Sporocytophaga myxococcoides DSM 11118: one gene and its partner. The protein of the gene in region 2 interacts with the protein of the main gene of each other region in a pairwise test. Links are inferred from orthologs where the notes say so. Each region holds a gene or a part of one and is shown on either strand. Other genes may lie near its edges.

What was found. Proteins that work in one complex are often made in the same cells at the same time.
Region 1: the proteins of K350_RS0122510 (region 2) and secA interact in binary tests that used the Escherichia coli proteins (3 or more experiments, as listed by UniProt). The link is inferred for Sporocytophaga myxococcoides DSM 11118 from one-to-one orthologs.

What each region holds. Positions count from the first base shown.
Region 1 is NZ_AUFX01000004.1:204,135-211,964, reverse strand. Bases 1,203-5,134 are described here. They hold secA (preprotein translocase subunit SecA), read left to right. Parts: upstream 1,203-1,568; coding sequence 1,569-4,934; downstream 4,935-5,134. Other genes in these bases: K350_RS0103770 (hypothetical protein), read left to right, coding at 4,924-5,134; dapF (diaminopimelate epimerase), read left to right, coding at 1,203-1,505. Outside these bases: more of dapF, read left to right, coding at 735-1,202; more of K350_RS0103770, read left to right, coding at 5,135-5,475; K350_RS0103765 (M20 metallopeptidase family protein), read left to right, coding at 5,482-6,672; K350_RS0103760 (SDR family oxidoreductase), read right to left, coding at 6,740-7,492; K350_RS0103755 (Crp/Fnr family transcriptional regulator), read right to left, coding at 7,557-7,830. UniProt on the Escherichia coli protein: Required for protein export, interacts with the SecYEG preprotein conducting channel.
Region 2 is NZ_KE384560.1:989,169-996,028, reverse strand. Bases 1,569-4,530 are described here. They hold K350_RS0122510 (acyl-CoA thioesterase), read left to right. Parts: upstream 1,569-2,820; coding sequence 2,821-3,240; downstream 3,241-4,530. Other genes in these bases: K350_RS29975 (glycosyl hydrolase family 8), read right to left, coding at 4,450-4,530; K350_RS0122495 (hypothetical protein), read left to right, coding at 3,739-4,293; K350_RS0122500 (hypothetical protein), read left to right, coding at 3,540-3,764; mltG (endolytic transglycosylase MltG), read left to right, coding at 1,787-2,821; K350_RS0122520 (L-threonylcarbamoyladenylate synthase), read right to left, coding at 1,569-1,675. In the rest of the region: K350_RS0122530 (WbqC family protein), read right to left, coding at 1-94; K350_RS0122525 (lysophospholipid acyltransferase family protein), read left to right, coding at 171-1,025; more of K350_RS0122520, read right to left, coding at 1,046-1,568; more of K350_RS29975, read right to left, coding at 4,531-6,860.

The DNA.
Region 1 (7,830 bases), on a different replicon or contig from region 2:
ATAATTAGCTATTATATTTGCAATCCGTTTTTGAAAAACCGTTAGACTCTATTATTATGAGCGATTTAATAAAATTTGTGGAAGCTGAATCTAAAGAGAAGAGAACTGCTCTTCCTGCTTTCAACGCTGGTGATACTATCACTGTCCACGTTAAAATAACCGAAGGAAATAAAGAAAGAATTCAGCTATTCCAAGGTACAGTAATTCAAAGGAAAAATGTTAACACTAACGGTGAAACATTTACTGTAAGAAAAATTTCTAGTGGTGTTGCTGTAGAAAGAATTTTTCCAGTACTTTCTCCTTCAGTTGAAAAGGTAGAATTAGTAAGAAAAGGTTCTGTAAGAAGAGCTAGATTGTTCTACCTGAGAGATAAAGAAGGTAAAGCAGCAAGAATCAAAGAAGATAAGAAGTTTGAAGATAAAGCTAAAGGCGCTTCTGCTCCTGCTAAAACAGCTAAGGCTGCTCCAAAAGCGAAAGCTAAAGCAAAAGCTTAATTTTCTTCTGCATAAAATTAAAAGCCGGTCTCTCAGAGCCGGCTTTTTTGCTTTAAGCTCAAATTATGTATATAAACTATTTAGAATAGCGTTAATTATTAAAATCCCTCGTTGATTAAAAACTTCTGATGGGTTTACTAACATTTACATTTTTTTAATGCTTAATCCCTGTTAAACTTTACAGTATTCTACCTTGTTAATACCTATATTTGTGCAGGTAGATTTGTTTATTAATTTTTTATGAATTTAAAATTCTTTAAATATCAGGGAACAGGTAACGATTTCATCATGATTGATAATCGTAAGAAATTCTTTGATACTGCAAATGCGGATCTTGTTAAGTTTTTGTGTGACAGGAGATTCGGTATAGGTGCGGATGGTTTTATTCTCCTTGAAGAGCACCCTGATTATGATTTTCAGATGGTTTATTTTAATTCTGATGGAAATCAAAGTTCTATGTGTGGAAATGGGGGCAGGTGTATTGTCCAGTTTGCTAGTGATATGGGAGTCATAGGAAATGAAACCTCTTTCCTTGCAATTGATGGTGAGCATGATGCTTATATCAAAGACGGACTGGTTCATCTCAAAATGATTGATGTGGAGGCTGTTGAAACAGGGGATGGATTCTATTTTTTAAACACAGGAAGCCCTCATTATGTACAATATGTGCAGAAAATCAAAGAATTTGCTGTGTACGACGAGGGATTTAAAGTGAGAAATAACGAACGTTTCAGAAAAGAAGGAACGAATGTAAACTTTATAGAGAAAGATGGTGACAGGCTGTGGGTAAGAACATATGAGCGTGGAGTGGAAGACGAAACTTATTCCTGCGGAACGGGTGTTACCGCTTCAGCATTGGTTGCATCTTTGCAAGGGATGAAAAGTCCTATTCCTGTTACTACTCTTGGCGGAGACCTGAGTATCTCTTTTCAAAAAGCTGATAAAGGGTATAAAGATATTTACCTGATTGGTCCTGCAAAACAGGTTTTTGAAGGGACAATAAAAATCTAATACAGAGTAACTATCAGTTATTGTATTAAAATCTTAAATTTAGCATTCTAAATATTTATCTCAATGTTTGAATTAATAGCCAAAGGAATAACAAAAATTTTCGGTACCAAATCAGAGAGGGACTTGAAGGAGCTGGGACCATATGTGCAGTTGGTAAATGACGAATATGCGAAATTGAAATCTATTTCGGACGATCAGTTAAGAGCTAAAACCGCAGAGCTTAAAGGAATTATTGCAAGTGACCTTAAATCTCTGGATGACCAGATTGCTTCTCTTCACAAGAAAATTGCCGACAATCCTGATCTGGATATTAATGAAAAGGAAAAAACCTTTGGCGAAATAGACAAGCTTGAGAAGCAGAGAAACAAAGATCTTGAAGCTGTTCTGATGAAAATTCTTCCTACTGCTTTTGCTGTAGTTAAAGAAACTGCAAGAAGATGGAAGGAAAACGGCGAAATCGTAGTAGAAGCAGGTGAATTTGATAAAGCTGTTGCTGTGAAAAGAAAAGGTGTTGAAATCATTGGCAATAAAGCACACTGGAAAAATAAATGGGTTGCAGCAGGTGTTGAAATTACCTGGGAAATGCTCCACTACGATGTTCAGATCATTGGCGGCGTTGTGCTGCACCAGGGTAAAATTGCAGAAATGGCAACTGGTGAGGGTAAAACTCTTGTTGCTACTTTCCCTGCCTATCTTAATGCACTTGCCGGTAAGGGTGTGCATATAGTTACGGTTAACGATTACCTTGCAAAAAGGGACTCTGAGTGGATGGGGCCTCTTTATGAATTCCACGGGCTTACAGTAGATTGTATTGACAAGCATGAGGCAAACTCAGAAGAGCGTGCCGCAGCCTATCGTGCAGATATTATTTTTGGTACAAACAATGAGTTTGGTTTCGATTATCTGAGAGATAATATGGCCAGAGATACTGATGATCTGGTGCAGAGAGAACATTTTTATGCCATGGTCGATGAGGTCGACTCTGTGTTAATTGATGATGCAAGAACTCCTTTGATCATTTCCGGCCCTGTTCCAAGAGGTGATGAGCACGAGTTTTATGAGCTAAAACCTCGCGTTTATAAGATAGTAGAAGCACAAAAGAAAATCGTTAACAATTACCTTGTTGAGGCAAAGAAAAAAATTGCTGATGGTGATGAAAAAGCCGGTGGATTAGCTCTTTTCAGAGCATACAGAGGTCTTCCGAAAGCTAAGCCTTTAATCAAATACCTAAGTGAAATAGGTATCAAAGCCATCTTGCAGAAAACAGAAAGTTATTACCTGCAGGAAAATGGCAAAATGATGCCTGAAGCAGATGAGCCGTTGTATTTCACGATAGATGAAAAACATAACAACATTGAGCTTACTGAAAAAGGTATTGATTTCATCACGGGAGAAGGTGAGGATCCAAACTTGTTTATCCTGCCAGATATCGCTACAGGTCTTGATGCAATTGAAAGCAATAAAGCTCTACCAGAGGAGATAAGAATTACTCAGAAAGAAGCTTTATTAAAAGAATATTCAGACAAATCTCAGCGTGTTCACACAATTCAGCAATTGCTGAAAGCTTATGCTTTATTTGAAAAAGATGTTGATTATATCATCGTGGAGAATAAGGTAAAGATCGTTGATGAGCAGACAGGTCGTGTGATGGAAGGAAGAAGATACTCTGACGGTCTTCACCAGGCGCTTGAAGCAAAAGAGAATGTGAAAGTAGAGGAGGCAACTCAAACTTATGCTACAATCACACTTCAGAACTATTTCAGAATGTATCATAAACTTGCCGGTATGACTGGTACTGCAGAGACTGAAGCAGGCGAGTTCTGGGAGATTTATAAACTAGATGTTGTTGTTATCCCTACAAACAGAGGAATTGTCAGAGACGACAGAGAAGATAAAGTATATAAAACAGTAAGGGAAAAATTCAATGCTGTTGCGGATGAAATCAGTGAGTTAACAAAGCAGGGACGTCCCGTACTTGTAGGTACTACATCTGTTGAGATTTCTGAGTTGTTGAGCAGAATGCTTAAACTTCGTAATATCAAACACCAGGTATTAAATGCTAAGTACCACCAGAAAGAAGCTGAAATTGTGGCAGAAGCTGGTAAAGCATCTACAGTAACGATCGCTACTAACATGGCTGGTCGTGGTACGGATATTAAACTTACTGCTGAATCTAAAAATTCTGGAGGTTTGGCTATTATTGGTACAGAGAGACATGAATCCCGCCGTGTAGACAGACAGCTTCGCGGTCGTTCCGGTCGTCAGGGAGATCCGGGATCTTCTCAGTTCTTTGTAAGTCTTGAGGATAACCTGATGCGTCTGTTTGGTTCTGATAGGATAGCTAAGTTCATGGACCGTCTTGGTCTTGAAGAAGGTGAAGTAATTCAGCATTCAATGATTACCAAATCAATTGAAAGAGCTCAGAAAAAAGTAGAAGAAAATAACTTTGGCGTCAGAAAAAGACTTCTTGAGTATGATAACGTAATGAACTCTCAAAGAGAAGTGATTTACACAAGAAGAAGAAATGCTCTATTTGGCGAGCGTCTGGAACTTGACATCCTGACGATGATTTATGACCTTTCTGAGAACATCGTTACAAATGGAAAAGCAGTTGAAAATTATGATGACTTTAAACTTAGCATTCATAGTACATTCGGCTTCACTTCAAGCATCTCTCAGGATGACTTTAATAAACTTAAAACTGACGTTTTAACAGATAGGTTATATAACGAGGCATTGAAATTCTACGCTGATAAAGCTCAGAATCTGGTAGGAAAAACATTGCCGATATTTAAGGAAATTGAAGCTACCAAAGGAAGAGAAGTTACTTCTGTAGGGATTCCTTTCACTGATGGAAGAAGAAGTATCAATGTTTCCGGTGATCTTAAAAAGCTGGTTGCACCAAATTCAAGAGAGCTGGTTACTTCTGTTGAGAAATACGCTTCCCTAGCCTTTATAGATATGGCATGGAAGGAGCACTTAAGAGATATGGACGATCTAAAGCAGTCTGTACAGAATGCAGTATTTGAGCAGAAAGATCCTTTGCTTGTATATAAATTTGAGGCGTTCCAGATGTTTAAGGCATTCCTTGGTAAGGTCAATGAAGATACAGTTTCATTCCTTTACAGAGCTGATTTGCCAGTGAGAGATGCAGAGGAGGTTCAGGAAGCAAGACAACCGAGACCTGTTCAGCATCTGAAAGAAAATAAAGATGAAGCAAGAAGCGTTCTTTCAGGAAATGGTCAGCCTACTGCTTTGTCAGAACCTGACCAGCCTAAAGTTCAGCCTGTTAAATCAGAGAAAATAGCAGGCCGTAACGATAGGGTCTCTGTTCAATATAATGACGGTAGCATTAAGAAAGACGTGAAATTTAAAACTGTTGAAGATGATATCAACAACAATAAATGCGTAATCATTGATGAAGACTAACAAACTAATCAGCCGCCTTGGCTTACTGAGTCTTATATTCGTTTTGATGAGCTGTGCAAAAGGACAGACTCAAATGAAACAGGATACTACCAAAGGTATGTTCAAAGAGGATCTGACTGCCTACAGGCCTAAGTATGACACTGACTCAGCGCCAGCAAAGACTTCTTCCAAGGAGACAAAAAGTACACCTCCTGCAAATGGAAGTAATACTGGAGCACCACCTACTGCAGGGCAAACAGCGGATGCTCGTGTGGATTCCGTAGCTGCCAGGAACAAAAGTGTCAATAAAAGTGCACAGGGTTACAGAGTGCTTGTATATTCTGGTAACAGCAGCGAAGAGTCAAGAAAAGTGAGGGAGCGTATTTATAAAATTCTTCCTGATGCAGATATTTATGCTCAGTACAAGCAACCTACGTTTAGAGTGAAGGTAGGTGATTGCTTTAACAGAATAGAGGCAAACAATCTTTATGTAAAGCTGAAAGAGGAATTCCCTGAGGCTAAGATTGTACCTGATCAGATTAACATTATTGTCAAAGAGTAAATTTTTATGAGTCTTGTTCCAAGAATAAAAGAGCTGGCTGCAAAGTTTGCAGGGGATACTGTAAATGACAGAAGATATTTGCATGCCAACCCTGAATTGTCTTTTGAGGAATTCAATACATGCAGGTATGTAGCTGATAAGCTCAGAAGTTTTGGAATTGAAACTCAGGAAGGCGTTGCAGATACAGGAGTTGTCGGACTTATAAAAGGAAGAAATCCAGATAAGAAAATTATCGCTCTGAGAGCTGATATGGATGCGCTTCCAATTATTGAGGCAAACGATGTTCCTTATAAATCAAAGAATGAAGGTGTGATGCATGCCTGTGGTCATGATGTACATACTTCCTCTTTGCTTGGCTCTGCAAGGATATTACAAGAAGTTAGGGATTCATTTGAAGGCACTATAAAATTGGTTTTTCAACCTGGTGAAGAAAAAATACCTGGTGGAGCTTCTTTAATGATCAAAGCTGGAGTATTGCAAAATCCTGCTCCTGTGAATATTATTGGTCAGCACGTAATGCCCGCTATTCCGGCAGGAAAAGTTGGCTTCCGTTCTGGTATGTACATGGCAAGCGCAGACGAAATTTATGTTACCGTAAAAGGTAAAGGTGGTCATGCTGCTATGCCGGATAAAAACATCGACCCCATCCTTATTGCTTCTCACATAATCATTGCATTGCAGCAAATTGTAAGTAGAAATTGTGATCCTAAGCTGCCTTGTGTTCTTTCCTTTGGAAAATTCATTGCAAATGGCGCAACCAATGTTGTTCCTAATGAAGTGAAGATCGAGGGTACTTTCAGAACATTGGATGAGAAATGGAGAAAAGATGCTCATGCCAAAATGAAGAAAATGGCTGAATGTATCGCAGAAGGAATGGGCGGAGAATGTGAGTTTACCGTGCTTAATGGCTATCCTTATTTAAGAAACGAGCCAGAGTTGACAGGCAGACTTAAATCCTTTGCTACAGATTTTCTTGGCGAAGAGAACGTGGTTGACCTTGATTTATGGATGGCATCTGAAGATTTTGCCTACTATACTCAGCAGATAGATGCATGTTTCTACAGGCTAGGAGTTAGGAATGAGGCTAAAGGTATAATTTCCGGAGTGCATACTCCTACTTTTGATATTGAAGAGTCCGCTCTGGAAACCGGATCAGGACTGATGGCATGGCTTGCTGTCAATGAGCTTGGTTCATAAAATTATTTTAAAGGGGAAGATGTCAATCTTCCCCTTTTGCTTTTATAGCCCCTTTTATTCCTGCCTATTATTGTTTGTGTCTGGTAGCATTGTTAAGCATCCTGATTGCAAATTGTGGAGCAATTCTGGAAAGCCAGTGCAGCAGCTCTACTTTACCTACTCTTATTTCGGTTTGTCCCTTTTCGAGTTTAGATAACATTTCAGAAACTGCCTTGTCAACGGGTATAGCCATTTTGGGTGGATTTCCATTATGCCATGGTGTGTCTACCACGGGCAAAAGAACTTCTATAATCTTAACAGGAGAAGATTTGTTTAATTGCATTCTTAAAACCTGGGTGAAGGAGTGTAAGGCAGCCTTTGTGGCATTGTAAAACGGATATATTTCTCTTGGAGCATAAATCAATCCTGTAGAAATATTAATGATTCGAGGACGTTTATTTTTCTCGATTACAGGAAGCAGCGCTTTGATCAGTCTTATAGGCGCCATAATGTTAATGTTAAATTCCTCAACAGCTTTGGGTAAAGCAAATTCGTCTGTCCGAAAGTCTATTTTATTCACTATAGCTGCATTGTTGATCAAGATATTAAGGTCAGGATATTTTGCAATAACCTGATTACATAGTTCATTGCAGTCTTTTATTTTAGAAAGATCACATTGAAAAATATCCAGTTCCGGAATTTCCTTTTGTGCCTTCAGAAGCTTTTCAATTGAACGGCCGCAAATCAAAACTTTGCATCCTTTCTGAGTAAGTTCTTTTGCCAGTTGAAGTCCCACACCGGAACTACCGCCAGTAATTAATACGATATCTCCTTTTTGCATTTTTTTCAATTACTTGATTTGAATGCAAAAACCAGAAAAAAAATTTATTAAAAATTAACCTAAGTTAATGATTTTCATTTTTTCTTATTCTACTTAAGGATATTGGAGATATCCCCAGGTAAGAAGCAATCATGTGCTGTCTGACGCGGTTCTCAAGCGATGGAAATTCATTCAAAAAGTCCATATATCTTTCTTTGGCATCAAGTAAAAGCAGATCTCTTTCTCTTTTTTCTTTAATGACAAAAGCATGTTCCAGCATTGCAATCAATAGGACACTCCAGCATTCGTGCCTCTTTTTTACCTCAAGCCATTGTGCATAGTCAATTTCAAGGATGGTA
Region 2 (6,860 bases):
AAACAACTTCCTTCGCTTTCAATATATTTAAAAAATATTCGATACAGGGAAGGTACTGTAAGTCTAATACTATTCTTTGTGATTCTTGTTGCATCAATGTTCTAAAAATTTAATACAATTTTAGAAATGATTTTAATAAATTTATCCATTCGTAATAATTATCTCCCCCAATGTATTCGATTTTAAAAGTTGTCTTTTATTTTATCCCAAATTCATTGATTTATTTATTCTCTGATTTTTTAAGTTTTGTACTCTATCATATAATCAAATACCGAAGAAAAGTTGTATTTCAAAATCTTCAAAATTCCTTTCCTCAAAAGGAAGTCCATGAGCTGAACTTAATATCCAGAAAATTTTATTCTAATCTTACTGATACCATTCTGGAAACACTATTAATTCCTTCTCTAACAAAAGATCAGCTAAATAAGAAAGTCATACAAAAAAATATTGAGCTTCCTCTTGAATACCTGAGAAAAGGTCAGTCTATTATAGTTCTCACAGGGCATCAATGTAACTGGGAATGGCTCCTCTTAAGTTCCTCTATGCTTTCAGAATATAGTGTTGATGCTATCTACCGTCCTTTAAAAAACAAAAGCTCAGATCTTTTTTTCTTAAAAATGAGGTCCAAATTTGGAGCTAACTTGATTCCAATGAAAGATACGTTAAGAAGTATTATCAAGAGAAAAGACATTACTAGAGGTATTGCGATGGTTGCAGATCAAACACCTCCGGGAGGTGAAATTCAGTATTGGACCAAATTTTTAAATCAAGACACGCCTTTTTTCGTGGGGGCTGACAAAATAGCACGAAATACATCCTTTCCCGTATTTTATCTCAGCATGAAACGAATAAAGAGAGGATTTTATGAAACAAAATATGAACTTTTGGCTGAACCACCCTTTCCTGAAGAAAAATTTTCTCTTGTTGAAAAATATGCTAAAGCACTTGAAAAAACCATAATAGAATCTCCCTCAGATTGGCTTTGGTCTCACAAACGCTGGAAAAACGTCTGGCTAAAAAGCTAAAAGTATTATAACCAAACAGGTTATAATACTTCCTCAATCTTTCCTAGACCTTCACGTAAAATTTCAGGCTCGTCAGTCGTACAATCTACAATAGTAGAAGCCTCAATATTCCCCAACCCACCATCAACGACGATATCCACAAGTCCTTTGAATCTCTCATAAATCAATTCAGGGTCTGTTGAATATTCCAGTATTGCATCTTCATCTTTTATTGAAGTTGTAATAATAGGGTTTCCTAATTCCTTAACAATCAGTCGAGGAATTGTATTATCAGGAACTCTTATTCCTACAGTATTTTTTTTAGTATGAAGAATTTTAGGTACTTTCCCACTTGCATTTAAAATAAATGTAAAAGGACCTGGTAAAGCCTTCTTCATAATTTTAAAAATGTTTGTTGGTAAATTTTTTGTGTATTCCGAAATATGACTTAAATCGTAGCAGATAAAAGAAAGATTTATTTTTTGAGGGTTGATATTTTTAATTTTACAAACTCTCTCTACCGCCTTTTGATTATGTATATCACATCCAATTCCATATACAGTATCCGTTGGATATATAATAACCCCACCTTTTTGCAAAACTTCTACCACCTCCGCGATTTTATTCATTTGCGGATTTATTGGGTTAATTTTTATTAATTTAGCTTTCATCCCTGCTTTTTAATATAAACCTTATTTTATTTATTAAAAATTCACACTTTAAATAGAACCTCTTAATACCCTTTTCCTGTTTCCAAATGAATTGATTATTTTTGAAGACTTATGAAAGATAGAAAGTACAAAATTAAAGTCTTTGCAGTTGTTTTTGCAATTTCATTTGTATGCTTTTCATTTTATGCATACCAGATTTTCTTCACACCTAATCTGCAATTTAAAAAAGGTGATACATACTTGTTTATTCCTGAAGGTGCTAATTTCCAAACTGTTTCAGATAGTTTAAAAAAGAATGAAATAGTAACTGACTATTTGTCTTTCGCATTTATATCCAGGCTTTTAGGTTATCAGGAGGCTGTAAAGCCGGGGATGTATCGTATTTCTGCCAATATGTCAAATTTAAATGCAGTTCGCATGTTAAAACGAGGCAGACAAGAGCCAGCTAAACTTGTTTTTAATACAATAAGACTTAAACAAGATTTAGCTGAAAAACTTGATAACCAATTGTCTCTTTCTAAAGAGGAAATTCTGAAATTATTAAGTGACCCTAAATTTGTTTCCCAGTATGGTTTTGACACCACAACAATCATTACCATGTTTATTCCCAATACTTATGAAGTATACTGGAATATTAAAGGGAAAGAACTCTTTGATAGGATGAAAAAAGAATACGATAGTTTCTGGAACAATGAAAGAAAAGCTCAAGCTAAAAGTCTTGGATTTACTCCAGTGGAAATTACAATTCTGGCATCTATCGTAGAGGCAGAAACTAACAAACAAGATGAAAGATCAATCATTTCAGGAGTTTATATAAACCGGCTAAGACAGGGAATGCCTTTGCAAGCAGACCCAACTGTTAAATTCGCTGTAGGTGATTTTACAATTAAAAGAATTTATGATGGTCACCTTGCTATAGACTCGCCTTACAATACATATAAATATACAGGACTTCCTCCAGGACCCATAAATCTTCCTTCTACTAAATGTATTGATGCTGTTCTAAATACTGCCAATCATAAGTATGTATACTTCTGCGCCAGTGACGATCTTACAGGACACCATAATTTCGCAGAAACATACGAACAACATCAGGTGAATGCTGAAAAGTATAGAAGAGCTTTAAATAAACTGAATATTAAATAATGATTGAATTTGAAGTTCAGGTAAGAGTCAGATATGCTGAAACTGATAAAATGGGCTATGTTTACTACGGCAACTATGCTGCTTTCTATGAAGTAGCCCGTGTCGAAATGATGCGTCATTTAGGATTAAGCTACAAAAAACTAGAAGAAACCGGCATAATGATGCCTGTACTGGAATATAAAACAAAGTTTATCAAACCGGCACTCTACGATGATTTACTCAGGATTAAAGTTTTTATTAAGGAAATTCCAAGAGTCAGAATAAAATTTGAATACGAAACATATAATGAACAAAATGTTCTGCTTAATATAGGTGAAACAACATTAGTATTCGTGAATTCTGAAACCGGTAAACCATGTGTGGCCCCGGAAGAATTTGAAAGAACAACAAGTAGTTATTTTCTTAAGGAAAAATTTTAAAAAAATTACTTGAATTATTTGGACACAATATCATTTTATCTATCTTTGCAGTCCAAATCACAGAGAGATGGCAGAGCGGTCGAATGCGGCGGTCTTGAAAACCGTTGACTGTAACAGGTCCGGGGGTTCGAATCCCTCTCTCTCTGCAAAAACCTCAGTTTGAAAAAACTGAGGTTTTTTATTTTTATCTATTCGTCTTAATGACCTTTGGTTATAAAATATTTTAAAAATAGGTGCATATAACTGATTAACTTTAAGCTCCCAAATCTTTTTTTTTTATTATCAAACTTTAAAAATTTGTGGAAAGAATACCTTATGCGGTCATTAATCAAATGACTCTTGAACTTCTGCCTAACCCTCCTAATCTCTATATCGACAATTTGAACAATGACCTACCTTACAACAAACTCTGTGATTATCATAAAATACCATATGCAGAAGAAGGAAGTTTAAATTATGAAGAACTAAAGCCAAGCAACTCAAACACTCTGTTTCTTTATGAAGAACGGAGGACGGGAAATTAAAGAAGGCAAGGTTATTCTCTTCCCTATTCATGATTCGAATGAAGAAACGGCTTATCGTATTAGTTTTCATGCTTCTGATCTGAAGAGGACGCTAATACATGATTACTATAAGCTTTACAACAGTTATAGATTATATTGGGGTGTTAATGAAACAACCTATTTCTTCTTCCGGGATCAGAAAAAATTGTTTTTGTATGAACATCCCGGCTGCATAACTCATATAAACTTGAATACTATACCCCTTCAAACAGGCCCATATCATCCTTTAATGATCAACAATGTTTTATTCAATTATTATTCGACACTTGAAAAGGGGATGAATTCAATTTGTTTTTCTTTTAATGAAATACACTCTGATGAAATAAATGAAAAACTTTATGAATGTACTTCCATTCATAATATTTCAAAGTTTGGAAAAACTGAGATCTCCGAAGGTCAATTAGTCATTTCTCTTGCAAATATTTCGGAGAAAGATTATGGATGTATACTAAATTCGATTCAAGAGGATTATATAAGAATTATTAGCTGAAAATTCTTTATTAAAAAGAAAATCCAAATTTGTACTTAAAAATAAATGTATAGTTGCCGAACAAAATAAAGATTCATTAACTGATTCATTCTGGTATAAAAAGAAAGCGGCTACCCTAATGAGGTAGCCGCTTTTATTTATTAAAGAGATGTATTGTTATTGTTTTATCAATCTCTTAACTGCATTACCTTGCTCAGTTCTGATTTCAAGGAAGTAAATCCCAGAAGCAAAACCACTTAGGTTAACATTGTAATCAGCAGAAGAAGAACCTTTAAATACATTTTCTTCAAGTACTGAAGTACCAAGAGCATTTTTCACAATAATATTAACATTTCCTGAGAACACTTCTCCTAAAGTAACTAGGAAGTCTACACCAGGGTTTGGCATTACGCTTATAGAATTGCTTAATAAAGCAGATATTCCAGCAGGCGTAACAACTACACTAATCGGATCGGAATCAGTAGTTCCGGCAGGATTTGTTTCGTGAAGCACTACATTTCCCGAATTAGATGCAAACTTAACTTTGATAGTTGAATAATCTGCATTATGCTCTACAATTGTAGCACCTTCAGGAAGAGACCATGTATATTCAGATCCTTCAGGGGCACCATCAGTCATATATGTAGCTTCATCACCAGCAGTTACCGATGTCGGACCTGTTATAGTTTTCTTAGCAGGAACTACGCAAATATTACCTGCATTAGCTATAGTGATCACATTAGAAGTTGCTGGAGAACCTGTCGCACAAGCAAGGCTTGAAGTCATTACAACTTTTACGATATCACCAGGTTTTACCGATGCCGAATAAGTTTCAGAACTATTACTTGCATTTATGTTATTTACTGACCAAGTATAAACCGGACTAGTTCCTCCACCCTGAGATGTTAAAGTGAATGTTGCATTTGTTCCAGCATCACAAGCTTTTTCTGTTGAAGCTGTAATTACTACTTTAGCTTCTACAGTAGAACTTACTTTTACCAAAGAAGTTGCTGCAGCACTTTGACAGCTTTTACCATCTGTTACAACCACAGAGTAAGTAGTTTCAGCAGTTGGAGCTACTGTTACACTTGCAGTATTACCCACAACATTTGTCCACTGATAGTTGAACGGTGCAGTTCCTCCGATAACGTTAGCAGTAAGAACAGTAGATTGTCCAGTACATACATCTGTAGATGAAGGAGTAACAGCAACTGAAGGTTTAGCATTTACAACAACTTGTTTAGATGCAGCCACAGTATTTTTGCAATTATTAGCATCGGTTACTTGAACTGAATAAGTTGTAGTTTCCGTCGGGCTTAAAGTAGATCCAGCATCAGCAGGTTTATTTCCTACAGAAGATGTCCATGCATAAGCATATGGAGCTTTACCATTATTTACTACAGCACTTACATTAACTGATCCTCCATTACAGATTTCTGCAGCTGATGTATTTACTGCTACTGAAGGAAGAGAATTAATTGTAACAGTTGTTGCACCTGAAGTAGCAGGAGAACCTGTAGCACAAGCAATGCTTGAAGTCATTTTAACTGTTACCTGAGCATTGTTTGGCAGAGCAGAAGAAGTAAATTCTGAACCGTTTACCCCCGCAGTAACTTTATTACCATTAACAAACCACTCATAAGTTGGTACACCACCATTAACACCAGTAGCAGTTAAGGTAACCGGAGTTCCATCACAAACAGCAACTGTAGCCGGCGAAATAGTAACAGAAGCAACACCACCAGATGTGACATTAACTAAAGCACTTTTCTTATCACTTGTACAACCATTTCCATCTGATGCAGTCACATAATATGTTGATGTTACAGAAGGTGATGCAGTTGCTTTGTCATTATTAATAACCAATGCAGGAGCAGAATCCCAAGCATATGAATATGGAACAGTTCCCCCAGTTGCACTTGCAGTTAATGCTGCTGATCCACCAGCACAAATATCTGATGTTGCAGGAGTAACAGTTAATACTGGTTTTGCATTAACAGAAATTACTTTCTGAACAGCGACGTTTGAGCAATTGTTCGCATCTTTAACCACTAATGAATATGTTGTTGTAGCAGATGGAGTAACAGTTGGAATAGGTCCAGTTGGCGCTGTTCCAGCACTTGCAGTCCAAGTATAAACATAAGGCTGAGTTCCACCAGTTACAGTTGGGAAAAGATCTACAGATCCTCCGGCACAAACTGATGTTATTTCAGGGAAAGAAACACTTGGTGTAACATTCCTTTTAATTACCACCTCGTCAAAGTTAGTACCGCAAGTATTGGCAATTGTCCATCTTAATGTTACACTTTGACCTGCTGTCAAATTTTCAACCACCGAAGTAGCCGAAGATGGAGTTTTAATAGTTGCAGAAGACGTTCCTACAATAGACCAAGTTCCGGTTCCAACAGTTGGAGTATTTCCAGCAAGAGTAACTGATGCATCACAAGTTGACTGATCAGGACCGGCAAGAGGTGCTGTAGGCAGTGGACAATCTCCGTTACCTGTTACTTTGAAAGTATAAGGATTAACAGAAGAGTTATTTCCGATATTGATTACAGCATTTTTAACACCAGAAGTTGTTGGCTTAA